Regions from separate parts of the Streptomyces sp. NPDC051662 genome, predicted to be linked through region 3. Evidence: riboswitches for the same ligand, from Rfam matches in the RefSeq annotation. Region 3 holds a riboswitch; each other region holds the start of a gene.

Region 1 (4,202 bases), on a different contig from region 3:
CCCCCCTGAGCCGAAGCCCCGCCGAGCCGGATCACGGGCCCGGCGGCGCGGATCACCGGCCCGGCGGGGCGATGCCCGTAAGCAGCGCCCGTACGGTCTCCCGCGCGAAATCCGCCTCGCTCTCCGGGCGCAGAACGCCCTCCGGTGGTTCCGGGGCGAAGAACAGGCCCAGAAAGGCCCGGTGGAAGCAGGCGCCGACGAGAAGCAGCGCCGCCGCGTCCGGGTCGATGTCCGGGGAGACCCGGCCCAGCTCCTGTTCCGCGGCGAGATACGCGGCCACGGACCGGCTCACCTCGTGCGGCCCCGAGCCGTCGAGTCCGAGCCGTTCGCGATGGGCCACGAGCAGGTCGGGGCTGGCGAAGAGGGACGCCGCCATCGGGAACGTACCCCGGTAGAAGAGCACCCCCACCCGGGCCACCTCCTCCAGATGATCCGCCACCTCCCCCTCGCCCACGCGCCCGGGCAGCCGCGCCAGCGCGTCCGTGAAGCGCGGCGCGCGCTCGTGCAGAACGCTGACGAAGATCTCCTCCTTGTCGCGGAAGTGCTTGTAGAGCGCGGCTTCCGAGCAGCCCGCCTCCCTCGCGATCTCCTTCGTCGTCGTGCGCGTCAGCCCCACGGTGCCCATCAGCCGCGCGGCGGCGTCGAGGATGCGCGAGCGCGTGAGGGCGCCGCCGGTCAGGGGCGGCGCGGCGGCTTCTCGGTGCGTACCGGTCATGTCGTACCCGTCATGCCCACCAGCCTACTTTGACAAGTGGGTGAGCGCTCACCCACCATGGCTGGTAAGCGTTCACTCACCCCTGGAGGGGTCATGAAAATCGCTGTGCTGGGAGCCACGGGAGGCGTCGGACGGCAGATCGTCCGCCACGCCCTCGCGGACGGACACAAGGTTTCGGCCGCGGTACGGGACCCGGCCAAGCTGAGGACGGAACACGAGGGCCTGACGGTCGTACGCGCCGACGCCCTCGACGCGGCCTCCCTGACCGAGGTCGTCGACGGGGCCGACGCGGTGCTCTCCGGGATGGGCCAGGCCGGCCGGCACGACCCGCTCAAGCCCGCCTCCACCTCGGCGCGGGCGGCGACCGAGGCGATGGCCGCGACCGGCGCCCGGCGGATCGTCGTGGTGAGCGCGGCGCCGCTGAACCGCTCGGGTCCGGTCAGCCGTGGCTCGCGCGCCGGGTCCTGCTGCCCGGGATGTGGCTGGCGCTCAAAGAGCTGTACACGGATCTCGAACTGATGGAGACGATCCTGCGCGAGAGCGGGCTCGACTGGACGTCGGTACGGCCGCCCCGGCTGACGGACGCCGACGGCAAGGGCACCTACCGCCACGCCGTGGAGGCGGGCCCGGCCGCCAACGCGATCGCCCGCGCGGACGTGGCCCGCGCCATGCTGGACTTCGTCACGGACCGGTCGACGTTCGGGCACGCGGTCGGCGTCAGCGACTGACGGGCGACCGGAGACCGGCCGACGGTCCCCTGACAGGAAACCGGGACCGGCCCGCGCTTCGTGAGCGCGGGCCGGTCCCGGTTCCGTTCCCCGTTCCGTTTCCGTTCCCGGTCCCGGTTCAGCCGGCGGTACGTACCGGTGCGGCAGTGCTGTCGGCCGCCACCGCGGCGGCCTGCCGCCTCGGCCGGAGGGCCCGCTCCGCCAGCGCCCCGAAGATCAGCCCGAAGGCTGTCCAGAGCAGCGCCTGTACGGCGATCGACGCCAGCCGGAATTCCCAGAGCAGGGCGGCCGGGAACGTGGCCGGAATGGCATCGGTGTTGGCGGGCAGGACCAGACAGGCCACCACCACGGCGACGACATAACCGCCACCGGCGGCGACCGCCGCGTTCCAGTTGCCCAGACGCGGCGCGAGCCTTCTCCCCGCGATGACCGCGACAACCGCCAGCAACACGCTCAACACGATCATCAGGAAGAACAGCGTGGTGCGCTTGCCGATGGTGTCCGGGTCGCCGACCGCGGGCGGGTTCGCCGGATACTTCAGGAACGGCACCAGATAGACGGTGGCGAAGGCGGCCCCGGCGAGCAGCGCCGCGGTCACCCTCGGACCGAACCGGCCGATCCTGCCCAGACAGCCGGCGAAGACCAGCGAGGCGATCCCGCCCAGGGCCACCCCGTACACGAGGACGCCGGTGGCCAGCCCGAAGGTCGACTGCACCGGCCGGCTGACCAGTTCTTCCTCCTCTTCTTCCGCGCCCTGCTGGGTGGCTTCCCCGCCGTGCTGATGCGCGGACGCGGAGTGGGCCTCCTCCTGCGCGATGGAGGCCCGTACCGAGGGCTCACCCGCCACATAGGCCAGCGCGAACGCGCAGAGTCCGGCGAGGACGCCCGCGATCATGCCGCGGACGAGGAGGGTTCTGACGGTGGAGGCATGCATGCGCGTGATCTCCGTCGGTCGTCAGTGGCAGGGGAAGCCGAGGAGATGACGGCCGTCGTGGACCCACTCGTGCACGTCCGCACCGGAGAACACCGACGTGGCGCCCTGCTCCGCGCCGACGAAATAGAGCAGCACCAGCATCAGGGTGCCGACGAACACGGCCCAGGGCAGCACCGCGCGGAGCGGAAGGGGGGTGACAGCGGTGCCGGCGGCACCGGTGGATGCAGCGGCCGGGGGCGCTATGGACTGCGCCATGACACAACCTCCTTGGGGAACTCGCGTCCCGTTCAGTGGAGCTCGAACGACGGCATCCGGGTCTGACTCACCGGGACCCCCGCCGCGCTGATACGCGACCGGCGCCCGGCTTACAGTGGCGCGACCGTGCCGGATTCCCACCGGACTTCCGTTCCGCCGTCGTTATTTCGACGTGAAGGTACCGCGATCCCGGGGACCGGCCAAGAGGACCTTTTCCCGGAACGTGCCGGAACACGGCCGGAACCCGGCGGGAACACGGCCAGAACCTGCGGAAACACGGCCGGAACCCGGCCGGACCGAGCCAGAACCAAGGAGCGAGGACCGTATGACCACCCGGCTCATGCTCATCTCACCGGCCATGAACCCGGCCCTGCGGGAGGCCCGCTTCCCCCACGCCGAGGAGCCGGCCGACGGCGGGCTGGACGCCCTCGGGCTGCGGCAGGCCGAAGCCGTACGGGAGACCTTCCCCGTCACCACCACATACGTCTCCCCCTCCCCCCGCTGCCGGCGCACCGCCGAGGCCCTCGGCCTGGACGCGAAGCCGCTGCCCGCCCTCGCACCCTGCGCCATGGGCGGCTGGCAGGGCAGGACCCTCGACGAGGTGGCCGCCGCGGAACCGCACGCGCTGGCCTCCTGGCTGTCGGACCCCGCGTCCGCCCCGCACGGCGGCGAATCCCTGCTGACGCTGCTCGCCCGCGCCGCCCACTGGCTCGACGCGCTGGGCGGCGACACTCATGGCGACGGCACCTCTGACGACAGCACCCCTGGCGACAGCACCTCTGACGACGGCACACCGCGCGACCGCACCCCGCGCGGCGGCGGCACGGCGGGGGGCCGCGTCATAGCCGTCGCCGAGCCGGACATCATCCGCGCCTGCGCGGTCCACGCCTTGGGCGCAACTCCCGCGGCCTTCTGGCGGATTGACGTACGCCCCCTGACCGCCACCGAACTCAGCGGGCGGGCCGGCCGCTGGAACCTGCTCAGCGGCCGACCGCTCCACAGCGCCACCCCCTGAGGCTGTCGCCATAGCCCCCGGCGCTCCCCGGCGCTCCCCGGCGCCCCCGGCACTCTCCGGCGGCGCCCACGCCCGTTCGCCTTGTGAAGACAGCCGGTGTAGATGTAGGTACATGGCCGGACATATGGGTCGATCCTGGGCTCGGGCCCTGGCTGCCCGCTCCGGCCGACGCCCACGGAGTCGGTGGCGTCGTCCGTCGTGGCTGAACGTCCGCACGCTCGCCGGGCAGGTCTTCATCCTGCAACTGGTGATCGTGCTGCTGCTCATCGGGTCCTCGCTGATCTCGCTCCTCCTGGTGTCCAGGCGCGACACCGAACAAGAGGCACGCAACCGCTGCGTCTCCGTCGCCACCGCGTTCGCGAACTCCCCCGGAATCGCGCCCGCCCTGCGGGCACCCGACCCCTCCGCGATCCTCCAGCCACGGGCGGAGGCGGTACGCAAAGCCTCCAGCGTCGACTTCGTCGTCGTACTGAACACGAAGGGGATCCGGCTCACCCACCCCAATCCCGCGCGCATCGGGGAGCACTTCATCGGCACCATCGGGCCGTCGCTGAA
Region 2 (4,202 bases), on a different contig from region 3:
GTCACCGCGATCATCGGAATGATCGTCATCGGTCTCGGTGTGCTCACCCTCGGCTTCTCCGACGCCGGTGACACCGCCACCGCCTCCAACCTCTGGGCCCACGACGGGATCTTCCCCAACGGCATCGGCTCCAGCCTGATGACCCTCCAGGGCGTGATGTTCGCCTACCTCGCCGTCGAACTGGTCGGCGTCACCGCGGGTGAGTCCGAGAACCCGGAGAAGACCCTTCCCAAGGCGATCAACACGCTGCCCTGGCGCATCATCGTCTTCTACGTGGGCGCGCTGACCGTCATCCTCGCGGTCGTCAAGTGGACCGAGTTCTCGGCGGGCGCCAGCCCCTTCGTCCACGCCTTCGAGAAGATGGGCATCCCGCTCGCGGCCGGCATCGTCAACTTCGTGGTGCTGACCGCCGCGCTCTCCTCCTGCAACTCGGGCATGTACTCCACCGGCCGGATGCTGCGCGACCTCGCCGCCAACAGCGAGGCGCCGAAGCTCTTCGGCAGGCTCAACTCCCGCAGGACCCCGGCGTTCGGCATCACCGTCTCCGTCGCCCTCATGGGCATCGGCGTGGTCCTCAACTACATCGTCCCGGAGAAGGCCTTCGGCTATGTGACCTCCGTGGCCACCGCCGCCGGTGTCTGGACCTGGATGATGATCCTGATCAGCCATATCCGCTATCGCCGCGGGGTACGGGCGGGCCTGCTGCCCGCCTCGTCCTTCCCCGCCCCGGGCGGTTCGGTGTTCAGCTGGGTCGCGGTGGGCTTCCTGGCCCTCGTCACCTGTCTGATCGCGTATGACGAGGACGCGCGGGTCTCCCTCTACGTGGGGGCGGTCTGGGCGGTCGGCCTCCTCGTCGGCTGGCAGTTCCTCAAGCGCCGCGCCCAGCGCGCCGTGGCGGGCGACCCCACCCGGGAGTACGCCTCCGCGGAATAGCCCCGCCGGGCCCCGCCGAGACCGTGACGGCCCCTGGAACCGGGAAACTCCCTCCCGGATCCGGGGGCCGTACTCGTCCCTTTATATTTTCTCCATGCTCACCATCACCCAGGCACTGCACGACAAGATCGTCGAGCACGCGCGCGCCGACCATCCCGACGAGGCGTGCGGCGTGGTCGCGGGCCCCGCCGGGACCGGCCGGGCCGAGCGGTTCATCCCCATGCTCAACGCCGCGCGCTCGCCCACCTTCTACGAGTTCGACTCGGCGGATCTGCTCAAGCTCTACCGGGAGATGGACGACCGCGACGAAGAGCCGGTGATCATCTACCACTCGCACACCGCGACCGAGGCGTATCCGTCCCGTACGGACATCACCTACGCCAACGAACCGGGCGCCCACTACGTCCTCGTCTCCACCGCCGACCACGACGACGCGGGCCCCTTCCAGTTCCGCTCGTACCGCATTGTGGAGGGCGAGGTCACGGAAGAGGACGTCGAGATCGTCTGAGGCGCCGGTCGCGGCGCTCAGCCGGTCTGACAAACTGAGCGCCGAACCGAGGCGGTGGGGATCAGGAAGCCGGTGTGAATCCGGCGCGGTCCCGCCACTGTGACCAAGCCCAGCTTGGCAGCCAGGAACTGACCTGCCGCCCTTCTCCCACCAGCCAGGGGACGCGGAAATCCCCCGGAGGAGGCCCTGCCGTGTCTGTGCTGTCCCGGCGCCGCCGTGCGCTCACGTCCGCCGTCATATCCGCCGTACTGCTCCCGCTCACCGCCTGCGGCGGCTCCACCACCACGGACGCGAAGGACGGCGCGCGGACCGCGACCACCGCGCCCGGCTTCCCGTACACCGTCACCAACTGCGGGGTGAGAACCACCTATCAGGCGCCGCCGAAGCGGGTCGTCACCATGAACCAGCACGTCACCGAAGTGATGCTGGCGCTCGGCCTGGAGAAGTCCCTCGTCGGCACCGCCTGGCTGGACGACCGGATCCTCCCCGCCTACGAGAAGGCGTACAGGAGCGTCCCGGTGCTCGCCAAGGAGTACCCCTCCAAGGAGCGGCTGCTCGCCGCCAACCCCGACTTCGTGTACGGCGGTTACGCGAGCGCCTTCGCCGCCAAGGACGGCCGTGGCCGCGACGACCTCAAGGCCGCCGGCATCGACACCCGGCTCAATCTGGAGAACTGCCCGAAGGACAGGACCTCGCTCGACGACGTCTACCAGGAGGTCCGGGAGACCGGCCGCACCTTCGGCGTCGCCGACCGCGCCGAGAAGTGGATCGCCGACGCCCGCACCACCGTCACGGACACCGCCGCCCTGCTCAAGGGCGTCGAACCGCTCTCCGTCTTCGTCTACGACAGCGGCGACAAGACCGCCTTCACCGCCGGCGGCAAGGGCATCGGCAACGAACTGATCACCCGCGCCGGCGGCCGCAACGTCTTCGCCGACCTCGACAAGTCCTTCGGCGACGCCACCTGGGAACAGGTCGTCGCCCGCAAGCCCGATGTCATCGTCATCTACGACTACGGCTCCACCACCGTCGCCCAGAAGAAGCAGCGGCTGCTGGAGGACCCCGTGCTCAAGGACGTACCGGCCATCAGGAACAAGCGGTTCGCCGTCATGCCGCTCTCGGACGTCGTCCTCGGCGTCCGCGCGCCCGACGCCATCGAACGGCTCGCCGCCCAGCTCCACCCCGAGTCCGTCAAGTAAGCCGGCCATGACCCGGACCACCCCGCCCGGCCACGGGCGGCTGCGCTACACCCTGGTGCTCGGCTGCCTCGCCGCCGCGCTCGCCGCCGCCGTCGTCGCGGGCCTCGCCCTCGGCTCCGTACGCATCCCGCCCGGCCAGGTGATCACCATCCTCACGGGCGGCGCCGACCCCAGCCCCTTCCGCACCATCGTGCTCGACGTACGGCTGCCCCGGGTGCTGCTCGGTGTGGTCGTCGGCGCGGGGCTCGCCGTCGTCGGCACCGTCCTCCAGGCCCTCGTACGCAACCGGCTCGCCGACCCCTTCCTCCTCGGCATCTCCTCCGGAGCGTCCGCCGGCGCCGTGCTGGTCATGGTCCTGGGCATCGCCGGGGGGATCACCACCACCGTCGCCATGCCCACCGCGGCCTTCGCCGGCTCGCTCCTCGCCCTGGCGCTGGTGTACGGGCTGGCCCGCCGACGATCCACGATGACCGGCGGACGGCTCGTCCTCGCCGGGGTCACCGTCTCGTACATCCTCTCCGCGCTCACCACCCTCATCCTGATCATCTCGGCACGCCCCGAGCACTTCCAGGAAGCCATCTACTGGACCTTCGGCGGCCTCGGCAGCGCCCGCTGGTCCACCCTGCTCCTGCCCGCGATCGTCCTCACCCTCGGCACCGCGCTGCTCATGGCGCTGGCCCGGCCGCTCGATCTGCTGCTGGCGGGCGAGGAGGACGCGACCGCACTCGGCCTGGACACCGGGCGCTTCCGCGCCGCGGTCTTCGTGCTCGCCTCCCTGGTCACCGGCGTGATGGTGGCCGCGAGCGGCGCCGTCGGCTTTATCGGACTGCTCGTGCCGCACGCCGCCAGAATGGCCGTCGGCGCGGGCCACCGCGCCCTGCTGCCGGTCGCGGCGCTGGGCGGAGCCGTCCTCCTCGTCGTCGCCGATCTCGCGGCCCGTACCGTCGCCGCGCCCCAGGACGTGCCCGTCGGCGTACTCACCGCGCTCACCGGCGGCCCGGCCCTCCTGTGGCTGATGCGCCGCCGCCCCGAAGGAGCCCCCGTATGACGGCGACACTCCGGCTCGAAGGACTCTCCTACACCGCCGACGGCCGCCGGCTCGTCGACAGCGCCGACCTCACCGCCGCCCCCGGCGAGACCGTCGGACTCGTCGGCCCCAACGGCAGCGGCAAGACCACGCTCCTGCGTTGCGTCTACGGAACGCTCCGCCCCGACCACGGACGGGCCCTGCTCGACGGCGACGACCTGCTCACCATGACCCCCAAGGCCAGAGCGCGCCGCGTCGCCACCGTTCCGCAGGACGGACAGCTGGACTTCGAGCTGACCGTCCGCGAGGTCGTCGCGATGGGCCGCTCCCCGCACAAACGCTTCTGGGAAGCCGACACCGCCGCCGACGCCGCCCTCGCGGAAGCCGCCCTCGACCGCCTCGGGATCGCCGCCCTCGCGGACCGCGCCTTCCCCTCCCTCTCCGGCGGCGAACGCCAGCGCGCGCTGGTCGCCCGCGCCCTGGTCCAGCGGCCCGCCCTGCTCGTACTCGACGAACCGACCAACCACCTCGACAT
Region 3 (4,202 bases):
ACGCGGCGGCCGGCGCGGTCACATCGGACTCACCTCGGGTCAGCAGCCACACCAGATGCAGTCGGGTGGGGTCGGCGAGCAGCGAGAAGACCGACGCCGCCGCGGCCAGCTCGGAGGTGCCGGGCGTGAGTTGATGCGCATCGCTCGCAGTTGAGGATCCATGGCGTCCGGGCATGGGGCCCATCGTAGGCGCGGCCCGGGGAACGCTCCCCGGCCGCGGTCGCCGCCGCGAGCCCGCGGCGCCCGCCGCCCCGTGACTGGGGAGGGCGGGGCCGCGGGCCCGGTGTCACGGAGTCGGTGAGGCCGGGGCCGGGAGCGTGGCCCGGACCTCCCGGGCCGCCGCGACCAGGTTCTCCAGCGCGGCACGGACCTCCGGCCAGCCACGGGTCTTCAGTCCGCAGTCGGGGTTGACCCAGAGCCGTTCGGCCGGCACCGCCTCAAGTCCCTTGCGCAGCAGGTCCGCCACCTCCCCGGCGGAGGGGACGCGGGGTGAGTGGATGTCGTACACACCCGGGCCGACCTCGCGCGGATAGCCCGCCGCGGCCAGTTCGTCCGCGACCCGCATATGGGAGCGCGCGGCCTCCAGACTGATCACATCGGCGTCCAGCGCGTCGATCGCCGGGAGGATGTCACCGAACTCCGCGTAGCACATATGCGTATGGATCTGAGTGTCCGCGCGGACCCCGCCGGTGGTGATACGGAACGCCTCGGTCGCCCAGTCGAGATACGCCTGGTGATCACGGGCCCGCAGCGGCAGCGTCTCACGCAGCGCGGGCTCGTCCACCTGGATCACGGAAGCGCCCGCGCTCTCCAGATCGTCGACCTCGTCGCGCAGCGCGAGGGCGACCTGCCGCGCCGTGTCACCGAGCGGCTGGTCGTCCCGTACGAACGACCACGCCAGCATGGTGACCGGGCCGGTCAGCATGCCCTTGACCGGCCGGCCGGTGAGGGACTGCGCGTATGCCGTCCAGCGCACCGTCATCGGGGCGGGGCGGGAGATGTCCCCGGCGAGGATCGGCGGCCGGACATAGCGGGTGCCGTACGACTGGACCCAGCCGTGCCGCGTGGCGAGGTAGCCGGCGAGCTGTTCGGCGAAGTACTGCACCATGTCGTTGCGTTCGGGCTCGCCGTGCACCAGGACGTCGATGCCGGTCTCCTCCTGGAACGAGATGACCTCACGGATCTCCGCCTCGATCCGCTTGTCGTACCCCGCCGCGTCGATACGGCCGGCCCGTAGATCGGCGCGGGCCGTGCGCAACTCGGTGGTCTGCGGGAACGAGCCGATGGTCGTCGTCGGCAGCAAGGGCAGCTCCAGACGGCCGCGTTGGGCCTCCGCACGCTTCTCGTACGGCTGGGAGCGGCGGCTGTCCGCGTCCGTGACGGCCGCGGCCCGTGCGCGAACAGCCGGGTCGTTGGTGAGCGCCGATCCCGCCCTTGAGGCCAAGTCGGCCCGGTTGGCGGCCAGTTCGGCCGTGATGGCGCCGGTGCCCCGCGCGAGGCCACGGGCCAGCGTGACGATCTCCTCGGTCTTCTGCCGGGCGAAGGCGAGCCAGCGGGCGATCCCCGGATCGATATCGCGCTCGGCCGTGACATCCAGCGGCACGTGCGACAGGGAGCAGGAGGACGTCACATCCACCTGTCCGGCGAGGCCGAGGAGCGTGCCGAGGACCGACAGGGACTTCTCGAAGTCGTTGATCCAGACGTTACGGCCGTTGACCACACCGGCGAGCAGCCGCTTGCCGGGCAGTCCGCCGACCGCCGCCAGCTCATCGAGATTCGCCGCCGCGGGCCCGGTGAAGTCCAGCCCGAGCCCCTCGACGGGTGACTTGGCCAGTACGGACAGAGCCGCGCCGAGCTTGTCGAAGTACGAGGCGACCAGCAGCTTCGGCCGGTCGGTGAGGGAGCCCAGATCCCGGTAGGCGCGGGTGGCGGCGTTCAGCTCGGCCAGGGAACGCTCCGCCACCAGGGCGGGCTCGTCCAGCTGGACCCACTCGGCGCCCGCCGCGCGCAGATCGGCGAGCACCTCCGCGTACACGGGCAGCAGCCGGTCCAGCAGGGTCAGCGGCTCGAAGTCGGCGGCGACCCCGGGGGCGGGCTTCGCCAGCAGCAGATAGGTGACCGGACCGACCAGCACCGGACGTGCCGTCAGACCGAGCGCGAGGGCTTCCCGGAACTCGGCGACCTGCTTGCCGGAATCGGCGGTGAAGACGGTGTCGGGCCCCAGCTCCGGCACCAGATAGTGGTAATTGGTGTCGAACCACTTGGTCATCTCCAGCGGCGTCACCTCCCGCGTACCGCGCGCCATCGCGAAGTACCCGTCCAGGGCGTCCGTTTCGACGGCGGCGCGGTGCCTGGCGGGGATCGCGCCCACCATGACACTGGTGTCCAGGACATGGTCGTAGTACGAGAAGTCACCGGTCGGCACCTCATGGACACCGGCGTCGGCGAGCCGACGCCAGGTGGCGCGGCGCAGTTCGGCCGCGGTGTCCCGGAGGGCGTCGGCGGTGACCCGGCCCTTCCAGTAGCCCTCGACGGCCTTCTTGAGTTCCCGGTTCGGGCCCTGACGGGGATAGCCGTACACGGTGGCCCGGGCTGCCGCGGCTGCGGACTTCGTGGTCAAGGGACTCTCCTTCGCGAGTATGTCTCCCAAGATCCCGGCGACGGACCGCGGGCGCGAAGAGCTGAACAGATCCGGCGGCCGGCGGCGCTGTGCCGCCACGGATGCCCGCCCGATATGTACGCCGACCCGCCCACGAGGTCACCGAGATCTCCGCGCGCACCGGTGGCGCGCGGGCAGTGGCAGGTCTTCGGACTCGCGGGCGCGTCCCGTACCCGTACGCGCACGGATGAACGCGCGTACCGACAGGGACTCCTACTGGCCGTCGCTTCCCGGGTCCGGCTCGGACCCAGTGCTGATGACGGCGGTCGTTCCCACTCACCGCTGCGGGGCAGTCCCGGATTTCCACCGGGTTCCCTCTTACGACGCGCCTGCCCGGCTGGCAGGGCGAACCAACTGCACGAGCCAGCTTAGGCGCTGAAACGGATCACCGACAGCACGGTTCACCGACAGCACGGTTCACCGTGGGCCGGGACGGTCGAACATCGTGCGCTCATGGACTCAGGACTTGGAGGGCTTGGCGGCGAAACGTGCGGTTCGGACCCAGAATCGCATTCTTGAGCGGGAGCCGGTCGTGTCAGGTGACGCGTAGTCCGCCGTCGACGAAGAGATCCTGGGCGTTGACGCCGGTGTTGCGGAGGAGGAAGTCGGTGGCGTCGGCGACTTCCTCCATGGTCACCAGGCGCCCGATGGGAGTACGCGGTACGTGCGGGTGGTCGGGCACGTCGCGCCACCTCGGGCTGTCGCCCACGACGCCGGGGTGGAGCGCGTTCACACGGTGAGGCGCGATCTCCAGTGCCAGGGTCTTCACCAGTCCGGTGACGGCGGAATTGACGGCGGTCACGATGGTGGAGCCGGGGTAGGGGCGCTCTTTGGCCAGGCCGCCGAAGAGTACGACCGACGCCTCAGGGGTGAACCGGTCACGCAGCACTCGCACGGTCTCCGTGTACCCCACCAGCTTGACGGTGACAGCTTCCACGGCCCTGGCGATGTCGAAATCCGCGAGAGTGTTGAAACCCTCCGAGACGCCGGTGATCACCACGTTGTCAACGTCCCGTACATCCGCGAGCGCTCCGTCGATGGTCTCCGGCCGCGCCAGGTCAACGGCCAGACCCCGGACGTTGTCGGCGATTTCGGCGGCCACGGTATCGGCGCGCTCCCTGGCACGACTGGTGACGATGACGCTGTCGCCACGCTCGGCGAATCGTTGTGCCAGGACGCGCCCCAGGGCGCCGCTTCCTCCGACAATGATCGAAGTGGTCACGAGCCAGGTTCCCTTCCGATGGACACGCGGTCAGTCGGCGACCTTATACGGCCGGATACGGACGGTGCGGGCGCAGCCGGACTGATCCACCCGGACGGCCGAGCACCGGTTGCGGATGCTCTCTCACGCTGTGGATGTGGACCATAAAAAGTAACATCATCCCAGCTCAGAGGGCATCCGCGTGTTCACGTCCAAGACCCGGACCGCCTATCACTCGGCCCCTGACCCGTCGGCCCACCAGGTGTCACGCCCCGGACAGCAGCTCCTCGATCAGACCGCCCACCTGCGCGGTCTCGATCAGAAAGCCGTCGTGCCCGTACG

The links. Region 3 has a riboswitch for cobalamin ahead of metE (5-methyltetrahydropteroyltriglutamate--homocysteine S-methyltransferase). Riboswitches for the same ligand answer to the same signal wherever they lie in the genome.
Region 1: another riboswitch for cobalamin. It lies ahead of AB0M67_RS26040 (CbtB domain-containing protein); the one in region 3 lies ahead of metE (5-methyltetrahydropteroyltriglutamate--homocysteine S-methyltransferase).
Region 2: another riboswitch for cobalamin. It lies ahead of AB0M67_RS31385 (ABC transporter substrate-binding protein); the one in region 3 lies ahead of metE (5-methyltetrahydropteroyltriglutamate--homocysteine S-methyltransferase).

Annotation. Positions count from the first base shown of each region.
Region 1 covers NZ_JBFAZD010000016.1:168,745-172,946, forward strand. The annotation lists gene AB0M67_RS26020 (TetR/AcrR family transcriptional regulator) at 53-715, opposite strand; gene AB0M67_RS26025 (NAD(P)H-binding protein) at 809-1,234, shown strand; gene AB0M67_RS26030 (NAD(P)H-binding protein) at 1,234-1,443, shown strand; gene AB0M67_RS26035 (CbtA family protein) at 1,562-2,377, opposite strand; gene AB0M67_RS26040 (CbtB domain-containing protein) at 2,399-2,632, opposite strand; cobalamin riboswitch at 2,673-2,841, opposite strand; gene AB0M67_RS26045 (histidine phosphatase family protein) at 2,958-3,647, shown strand; gene AB0M67_RS26050 (SpoIIE family protein phosphatase) at 3,772-4,202, shown strand, end outside.
Region 2 covers NZ_JBFAZD010000024.1:27,689-31,890, reverse strand. The annotation lists gene AB0M67_RS31395 (amino acid permease) at 1-933, shown strand, start outside; gene AB0M67_RS31390 (M67 family metallopeptidase) at 1,028-1,441, shown strand; cobalamin riboswitch at 1,447-1,593, shown strand; gene AB0M67_RS31385 (ABC transporter substrate-binding protein) at 1,642-2,640, shown strand; gene AB0M67_RS31380 (iron ABC transporter permease) at 2,648-3,688, shown strand; gene AB0M67_RS31375 (ABC transporter ATP-binding protein) at 3,685-4,202, shown strand, end outside.
Region 3 covers NZ_JBFAZD010000008.1:54,904-59,105, reverse strand. The annotation lists gene AB0M67_RS15395 (metalloregulator ArsR/SmtB family transcription factor) at 1-175, opposite strand, end outside; gene metE (5-methyltetrahydropteroyltriglutamate--homocysteine S-methyltransferase) at 287-2,620, opposite strand; cobalamin riboswitch at 2,781-3,029, opposite strand; gene AB0M67_RS15385 (SDR family oxidoreductase) at 3,195-3,881, opposite strand; gene AB0M67_RS15380 (homoserine O-acetyltransferase) at 4,126-4,202, opposite strand, start outside.